DNA from 4 places in the Pseudoalteromonas sp. MB41 genome. Region 1 is predicted to be linked to each of the others. Evidence: predicted binding sites of a transcription regulator. Region 1 holds the regulator's gene; each other region holds the start of a gene.

Region 1 (2,206 bases):
GCTATTAAAAAGGACCGCAGCTTTGCTGCAGTCCTGGTTAGTAAGTGAACTAAGTTTCATAATTTAGTGTCGAGCTAATTTCTCTTTGTGTTTAATTACTTGACGATCAAGTTTATCGATTAACGAGTCGATGGCTGCATACATATCTTGGTGTTCAGTAGAGGCAAATAACTCGCCTCCGTTTACATGTAAAGTTGCTTCTGCTTTTTGGCTTAGTTTTTCTACATCTAGAATGACATGAACATTATTAATGTGGTCAAAATGCCTTTCTAGTTTCGCAAACTTGGTGTTTACATAGTCTCTTAATGAATCTGTGATTTCTACATGACGACCAGTTAAATTTAGTTGCATAAGCATTTTCCTTCTATGTAAAACGTCTAAATCAGACTCTTACGCTGATTCGACGGAGGTATTGCTAGAGACTCTCGATATTTTGCTATTGTCCGTCTAGCTACTTTAATTCCTTGCTCAGCCAATATATCTGCAATTTTGCTATCACTCAATGGTTTAGCTGTGTTTTCTGCGGCGATTAGCTTTTTGATTAAAGCGCGAATTGCCGTAGATGAACACTCACCCCCATTTTCAGTGCTTACATGGCTGGAGAAGAAATATTTCAACTCAAAAATTCCCCGCGGGGTATGCATGTATTTTTGTGTTGTTACTCGCGAAATTGTTGATTCATGCATTTCGACCATTTCCGCGACATCATTTAATACCATGGGTTTCATGGCCTCAGGACCATGTTCAAAGAAAGCCTGTTGTTGTTGAACAATACAGTTAGTCACTTTTAATAACGTGTCATTACGGCTTTCTAAGCTTTTAATAAACCATTTTGCTTCTTGTAAATGAGAGCGAATAAATTGGCTATCACTGCTTGATTTTACAGAACGTGACATCGCCGCATAGTGGCTATTCACTCTGATTTTCGGCATGCAGTCTGGGTTTAGTTCAACTACCCAACGGCCTTTTATTTTTTTTACGGATACATCGGGTATCACGTATTCAGATTCTTCTCTAACAATTGTATCCGCAGGCTTTGGATTTAAGCTGTGGATCAATGTCATGACTTCTTTCAGCTCACTTTCTTTAAGCTTAGTCTTTTTCATCAAAGTGCGATAGTCACGACTCGCTAATAATTCAATATGTTCTGATAACACCATTTTAGTTTCAGCTAAATAGGGGGTGTCAACATCGAATTGGCGTAATTGAATACACAAACATTCTTGTAAACTACGTGCGCCAATACCGACAGGATCGAATAATTGGATTCTTTTTAGGACAGCTTCGACTTCATCAAGTTCGATTTCTTCTTCATCGTTATTTTGATTGAAGCTTTCAACAATGTCTTCGCAGCTTACGGTTAAAATACCCGAATCATCAATTGCCTCAACAATCGCAACGGCAATCGCTTCGTCTGTTGGGCTGAATGGAGTCAGTTGTAACTGCCACATTAGGTATTCGTGGAGAGTTTCGGTTGATGCGCCTTGGTAAATTGATTCATCTTCAGGCATTGGACCTGAGGAACTTGATGGGGCAGCACTCATGTACTCATCCCACGTAACATCCATTGCTAAGTCGTCACTTACGGTGTCTTTGTTGAGGGCATCACTGCTTTCTTGCTCGTACTCGCTCGCAGCTTCGTCAGCCGACGCGCTTAGTTGGGTATCGTCAGATTCGGCTTTTTGCTCGTTCTTGCCAATACTCTCTTCTGCATAATCTGCTTCTTCAACTTCAAGCAAAGGGTTAGAGTCTAACGCTTCTTGAATTTCTTGCTGGAGATCCAATGTACTGAGCTGCAACAAACGGATAGCCTGTTGCAGTTGTGGAGTCATTGTAAGTTGCTGGCCCATGCGCAGCTGTAATGATTGCCTCATGTATCCCTAACAATCCTTTTTAGTCTTATCAAACAATAGCACGATGCCGTTAACTATTTATTTGATTTATTGTCATTGTTATAAGTCTAGCAGATGCTCTAGTCGGTGGCGTATTTAAAGCCTGAATTGCTCGCCTAGATACACATCGCGTACAGTTTGGTCGGCTAACACATGTTCAGGTGTACCTGATGCAATTAGCTCCCCATGAGAAACAATGTAGGCTTTTTCACAAACATCAAGGGTTTCTCTCACATTGTGGTCAGTAATTAATACACCAATACCACGATTTTTTAAGTGCTCGATAATTTTCTTTATATCTAACACTGAAATAG
Region 2 (2,206 bases), on a different contig from region 1:
TTCCTTTGAACCGTGATTATTATCGCTTACCGATAATATACACAGCATGAATCAAACCTGGAATGTACCCTAATAAGGTTAAAATAATATTAATCCAGAATTGTGCCCCCAAACCTACCTGTAAAAATACGCCAAGAGGCGGAATTAAAACCGAGAAAATAATGCGTATTAAATCCATAACTCACTCCTTGAAAAAGATAAGCCCAGCCAAAGCTGGGCTATAGGGCGTGCTATTATTCAGCAACAATCTTAAGTTCATCGATGACTTTACGCACATCTTCAGCATTTTCAGCAATGCTCACTGCTAATTGCTTTTCTGCATCTGACTTAACCGTACCTTTTAGTGTAACAACGCCTTTATCTGTATCGACATCAATATCAGTGCCGCCTACTTCAGAGTTAAATAAATAACGTGTGGTGATCACTGTACTGATCTTCGCATCAGTTAAGTCACTTTCTACTGAGTCACCTTTATCTGCACTCGCTGCCTTAGACTTCATGTTTTTCACAACCGTTAATTTATTATCAACAGCAGTTACTCCGTCTAGGCTAAGTACAAGCTCTTCGGCTAACTCTTTGTCTAATTCACTATCAACTTTACCGGTTAATACAACTTTGCCGTTTTTTACGTCTGTGTTGATATCAAAATTATTTAGGTTAGTGTTCATAAGAAGCACAGTTTCTGCCTTACCATCAATCCAAGCATCTTTACTTTCATTTTCCCAGTTGCTTGCCTGAGCACTCATACTTGTTGCACCAATTACTAACGCAGCAATCATAGTCTTGTTGAATGTATTCATAATCTTTCTCCTTTTGATTAAAGACGAGATAACTAATGCGACTTCGATGCCAACTTTTTATTTTTATATTATTCAATAAGTTAAATCGATATTCAGCCATGATTTATATTCGTTTCGGTAATTATTTACAGACAATTCGGTAAGAAGTTCACTCTGTTATAAAAATGACTAATTAATTGTCAATCTTATTAATCTATGGTTAATTTAACGAATGAAAGCCCACATCAAAAAACATAAACCAATGAATATTAATAAAATAATTTTTGGCCTACACTTTGCTTTGTGATTAACATAACTTTAAAACTCAACAGGGAATTATCATGGCCGTCAAACTCGAAGATCGCCCCATCGAGCAAGTAAGAGAAGAAGTAATCGATCAACTTATCTATAACTACAGTCATGCAGTTATTTCAGCAGAAGCATTTGAACGAAGACTAGACCAAGCAATGGAAGCCACCAGCAATGAAGTGTTAATTGAGCTGGTTTCTGACTTAGAGTTAACAGCAGATATTGACTACAAGTCACATAAACACGCGCAGTTTAAACCTCACTATGCACATGGTAGCGATGCAGAAAGCCTGCAACTACGCAGTATTTTAGGTTCCAACGAGCGCAGCGGCCAATGGCTAGTCCCGAAAGAAATTCACCTAACGAACTGTTTAGGCTCAATTGAATTAGACTTTAGTGAAGCCGTTTTTCAGCACCAGCATGTCACCATCTACGTAAACTGTATTTTAGGCAGCGACGAAATCTACGTGCCAGAGCATGTGAATGTAGTGTCAAAATTGTTTAGTGTGGTTGGTAGCGTTGAAAATAAATCGGTTGCACTCAATAAAGGGCAAGGCCCCACAATTACGATTGAAGGTAATGTTTGGCTAGGCTCAGTAGAGATTAAAGTCAAACGCACCATGAAAGAAAAGTTCATCAGCTTTGCCAACAGCCTAAAAGCCAGTTGGAAAGAAATGAATAGAGTGCAATGACGAAATACGAGTTGCGAAACCCCTTCGCGCACAATAAATTTCACGCCTACCTTAAACCGTAGGCGTTATGTTTACATGGCACGTTTGCACAGCAACGTCTTTTATAAAATTCACGGCTAAAGCCCCTCCTACAAGTGATATACACTACATGTGGGAGGCGTTTTAACTATACAAGCTCGCATCTCGCTTTTCGTACTTCGTTGCTTACAACCCTTTCACGGCTAAAGCCCCTCCTACAAGTGATACACATTTCACACGTGGGAGGCGTTTTAACGCCGAAAAAGCGAACCTTTTCAGCGACATTAAACACCCTTCACGGTTTAGCTCGCATCTCGTACTTCGTAACTCGTTACTTATAACCCCTTCGCGCGAAATAAATTTCACGCCTACCTTAAACCGTAGGCGTTATGCTTGCATGGCGCGTTT
Region 3 (2,206 bases), on a different contig from region 1:
GGGGATTAGTATTACTCCTGGGCTTATTTTTTCGGCGGGGAAAAAATACCGCAGCTGTTTTCGATTAAGCTATGGTTTGCCTTGGTCAGAGCGTTTGGAAGACGCGCTCAAAACGTTGTCACAACTAACCGTACTTGCAAAAAAATAAAAAAAGCGCAGAGCAAGCTCTGCGCCATAAGACCAAGTAGATTGGTTCAGGGATGTTAATGCATTACAGGGTGTTCTGTTTGAACGTGAACAGTTGGTATTCTTTGAGTTGTGGCACTAAAGCAACGAGCTGTTGCTCTTTGTGAGCAATATCGGCAAAGCTGCCACACAATGCGTCGGCACGTTTTTCAAGTTGCGCTGCTTGTGTTTCTACACGCGCTTCGATTTGTTCACCCATGTTTTCCATGCGCTGTTCAAACGTGTCCATATCACCACCCGAGCCAAGAAGCTCAGAGCCTAGCGCAACTAAAATACTGCCCATTGATTGCATCATTGCCGATTCAACTGCAGACTCAATTTGTTGGTCGAATTGTTCATCAAAATTTTGACCAAACTTTTCAAAACTTTGCTGACCCATGGTGAATGCACCTTGTTGGTAAAAGGTATTTTGCACTTCTACACTAATCTCATCCATTAATTCCGAGATGTCATCAAAGCCACTAATGTTGAATGCGTTTGCCACTTCTTCAATTGCAACACCGGCAATTTTCACACCCTCTAGAGCAATGTTTGCCACTTCGGGTAGTTGGCTACGTAAGCTATCTGAGTAATTTGCAATAGCTTGTTGTTGAGATGCATTCAGCGATATGTTTTCGCCATCAATGTATAAGTTATTTTGATCAATGATTTTCATTGTGCGGTTATCAGTAGTGAACACTTCTAATTCGTTTGGCGTGATGCGAACATCGTTCTTGAACTCAACATCACATTGCTCACCACTGAATGAAATATGCGTATCATTATCGTTATGAGCCATAGCGCTGGTTGCGATAAATAAAGAACTTACTAACAATAACTTTTTCATTTTTTTCTTTCCTGTTTGAAATGACGAAAATAAATAATCAAACTTAATGCCAAGGTTTTTATTGTGTTTATTTTCATTGAGTTATGTTGTTTTTGTGGTTTTTTAAAATGAAAGCTGTTTGGTTTTTTAGCCATTTTTTAGTCAAATTAACTAAAAAACACACATGGATAAATGTGTTTTATCGAAACGATAAAAAACTCTCACTTTTCAGAAATCAAATTTAGCGCTATTTATTCACAATATTGACATATCGCCACTTTAGCATGGCGGTGTGGCTTTATTTTGGTGGTTTTTTACATACTAAATAACCACTGAGCTTTTTAATCTTTGCCAATTCACAGAGCAAATTTTAATCTCCTGAATTGGTCTCAAACACTTTATGGAGTGGGTTGTGGGTAAGACATTTAGTTATGATGCGCTAGATGACGATTTTGTTGAAGACGAGTACGAAATGGTCGGGCGTAATCAACACGACAAGAAAAAGCAACGCGTTAAGAAGAAGTTGGAAGACTATCTTGAGCAAAAACGCTTGCGCAGAAACTTAGGCGAAGACGACTTTGATGAGTACATGAACGACTAAGCATAAATTTAGATAAAGAGGCTATTGCCTCTTTATTGCTTTTTGGTTCGAGGTTTATTTGCTCAGTGCTGTAATAATTGCAGACTCGATGTGTTCTGGTTTAGTGAGGGGCGCGAATCGTTTAATTGCTTTACCATGCCTACCAATCAGAAACTTTGTAAAGTTCCACTTTATTTTACGGGTGATAAAGCCCGGTAGTTCTGATTTTAGGTGCCTAAAGACAGGGTGAGCATGTTCACCATTGACATCCACCTTACTCATCATTAAGAAACTCACGCCATAGTTGATGAGGCAGCCTTCCTTAATTTCTTTTGCGTCACCGGGCTCTTGTTTACCAAACTGATTACACGGAAAGCCAATAATAATGAGGCCTTGATCATGGTATTTTTCGTGCAATTTTTGCAGGCCTTCGTATTGTGGTGTAAAACCACACTTGCTCGCTGTATTGACGACTAAAACGACTTTATTTTCGAAATCAGAAAAGTGAACCGTTTGGCCTTGTAAGTTGGTTGCTGAGAGTTGATAAAATTCGTTCATAATAGTGACTTTTTATTATTATTTGATTGATTCTAACCCGCTTGCCTTATTTCTGAAAGTGTGAATTTTATTCAGCG
Region 4 (2,206 bases), on a different contig from region 1:
GTGACTTCAAACCGAGTTGCGAATGCGCGCATTCAATACTCAGGTAAAGGTCAACTTCAAGAAGCGCAAAGTGCGGGTTGGTTAACTCGTTTCTTTAGCAGTTCTATTTTCCCATTTTAGAGGATACAAATCATGAATGGGTTTAAATACATTATTGCTCTTTGCTTAATTAGTGTACAGCTTTCTGTTCAGGCTGAGCGAGTTAAAGATGTGTCTATGGTTGAGGGTGTACGCTCAAATCAATTAGTCGGTTATGGTTTAGTGGTGGGTTTACCTGGCACGGGCGAGCAAAGTCGTTTTACAGAGCAGAGCTTTAAAGCGATGTTAAATAGCTTCGGTATCACGCTTCCTGCGAACTTAAAACCAAAGATTAAAAATGTTGCAGCCGTTGCTGTACATGCCGAGTTACCCGCGTTTAGAAAACCAGGTCAAACCATTGATATTACCGTGTCTTCAATTGGTAGTGCAGGAAGCTTACGCGGTGGTACGTTATTACAAACCTTTTTGAAAGGGGTTGATGGTAATACGTATGCCATTGCACAGGGCAGTTTGGTCGTGGGGGGCTTAGGCGCAGAAGGTGCTGATGGCAGCCGAGTGATTATAAACACTCCCACCGTTGGCCGAATTCCGAATGGGGCAACGGTTGAGCGCGCTGTTAAAAGCCCGTTTATGCAAGGTGACTACATCACCTTTAATTTGAATCGTCCAGATTTCACAACGGCAAAGCGCCTAGAGCAAACTATTAATGATTTAGTTGGGCCAAACAGTGCTCAAGCAATTGATGCAGCGTCTGTACGTGTCATTGCACCGCGCGATGCATCGCAGCGCGTATCGTATTTATCAACGCTTGAAAACTTAGAGTTCACACCGGCTGATACTGCGGCAAAAATTATTGTCAATTCACGTACGGGCACCATTGTTATTGGTAAAAACGTAAAATTACAGCCAGCTGCAATTACCCACGGTGGATTAACCGTGACCATTGCTGAGCAGCAAAACGTATCGCAGCCGAATGCACTGAGCGAAGGCGAGACGGTGGTGACAAACCAAAGTATTATCGATGTTAATGAAGATGACTCTCGCGCTTTTGTGTTTAATCCAGGTATTAGCCTTGATGATTTAGTGAGAGCGATAAACGAAGTTGGTGCCGCCCCTGGTGACTTAATGGCTATCCTTGAAGCGTTGAAAGAGGCGGGAGCCATAAACGGGCAACTTGTTATTATATAATCAATTAAAAACGCGCTGAGCTCAGCGCGTTTTTTCATTTTTACCTTCCCTCAATCTGATAAATCCTCTTTTGGCGTAATTATTGCATTTGATTATGCATTATTAATTATTGTGTCAAAAAGCTGATGGATACGAATCATCTCGACAAGCAAAACTTTTTTGATTTAGGCAACTTAGACTCATTGCGTCAAAGTGCTCTAAAAAGTGATGCCTCTAGCAATGCGTCAAAAGAGGCGCTGAAAAAAGCGGCGGCACAATTTGAATCTATCTTTACGCAGATGCTGCTTAAAAGCATGCGTAAGGCTAATGAAGCATTTGAAGACAAAGACAGTCCGTTTAACTCGAGTGGCGTAAAATTCTTTGAAGAAATGCATGATCAACAGCTTTCTGTTGAGTTGTCTTCTAACGGCTCACTGGGTTTGGCTGATCTTATTGTGCAGCAGCTATCGCCCGACGGTAAGAAATTTACTCCTGGTTCCGTGTTAAGAACAACCGCAGAGTTTGATAGCGATAAGCGTGTTCGCGGTAATCAAGAAGCTAAGCCAGAAACACACCCAATGGCGGAAGTTGCCACTGATGAGCAATCAGAAAACCGCTTTGAAGATGCTGAGTCATTCATTAGCTCTGTTTGGGAGCACGCAAAAAATGCGGCTGAAAAAATTGGTTTAAACCCTGCTGTGATGGTTGCTCAAGCTGCGCTTGAGACAGGGTGGGGTAAGCATATTATTAGTAAAGCGGATGGCACCAGTAGTAATAACCTTTTTAACATTAAATCTGATAAGAGCTGGCAAGGTGACAAAGCAAGTAAAGTTACGCTTGAGTTTGAGCAAGGTGTGCCTGTTAAAAAGCATGCAAGCTTCCGTTCTTATCAGTCAATTAAAGACAGTGTGAATGATTTTGTGGATTTCTTAAATGAAAACCCACGTTATCAAGACGCACTAAAAAACACCGCAGAACCCGCAGCCTTTTTAGATTCGTT

Evidence for each region. Region 1 encodes sigma-54, which starts transcription at its own class of promoters, with help from an activator protein. Its sites were predicted from a motif close to GTTGGCACGNNNNTNGNNT; they were not measured.
Region 2: LPA49_RS09115 (LiaF domain-containing protein) is a predicted target of sigma-54. The motif match lies at 1,063-1,081, and genes of this name have one in related genera.
Region 3: LPA49_RS17065 (YggN family protein) is a predicted target of sigma-54. The motif match lies at 1,048-1,066, and genes of this name have one in related genera.
Region 4: flgJ (flagellar assembly peptidoglycan hydrolase FlgJ) is a predicted target of sigma-54. The motif match lies at 1,297-1,315, and genes of this name have one in related genera.

What each region holds. Positions count from the first base shown of each region.
Region 1 covers NZ_JAJJZF010000013.1:35,275-37,480, reverse strand. Annotated here, with positions in the region: gene ptsN (PTS IIA-like nitrogen regulatory protein PtsN) at 1-60, opposite strand, end outside; gene hpf (ribosome hibernation promoting factor) at 64-351, opposite strand; gene LPA49_RS13300 (RNA polymerase factor sigma-54) at 378-1,874, opposite strand; gene lptB (LPS export ABC transporter ATP-binding protein) at 1,989-2,206, opposite strand, start outside.
Region 2 covers NZ_JAJJZF010000007.1:1,898-4,103, reverse strand. Annotated here, with positions in the region: gene LPA49_RS09125 (YqaE/Pmp3 family membrane protein) at 20-178, opposite strand; gene LPA49_RS09120 (BON domain-containing protein) at 234-800, opposite strand; gene LPA49_RS09115 (LiaF domain-containing protein) at 1,121-1,780, shown strand.
Region 3 covers NZ_JAJJZF010000021.1:51,619-53,824, reverse strand. Annotated here, with positions in the region: gene LPA49_RS17070 (PLP-dependent aminotransferase family protein) at 1-148, shown strand, start outside; gene LPA49_RS17065 (YggN family protein) at 212-1,012, opposite strand; gene LPA49_RS17060 (PA3496 family putative envelope integrity protein) at 1,404-1,592, shown strand; gene LPA49_RS17055 (glutathione peroxidase) at 1,647-2,129, opposite strand; gene LPA49_RS17050 (LysR family transcriptional regulator) at 2,197-2,206, opposite strand, start outside.
Region 4 covers NZ_JAJJZF010000016.1:85,366-87,571, reverse strand. Annotated here, with positions in the region: gene flgH (flagellar basal body L-ring protein FlgH) at 1-120, shown strand, start outside; gene LPA49_RS15175 (flagellar basal body P-ring protein FlgI) at 133-1,227, shown strand; gene flgJ (flagellar assembly peptidoglycan hydrolase FlgJ) at 1,353-2,206, shown strand, end outside.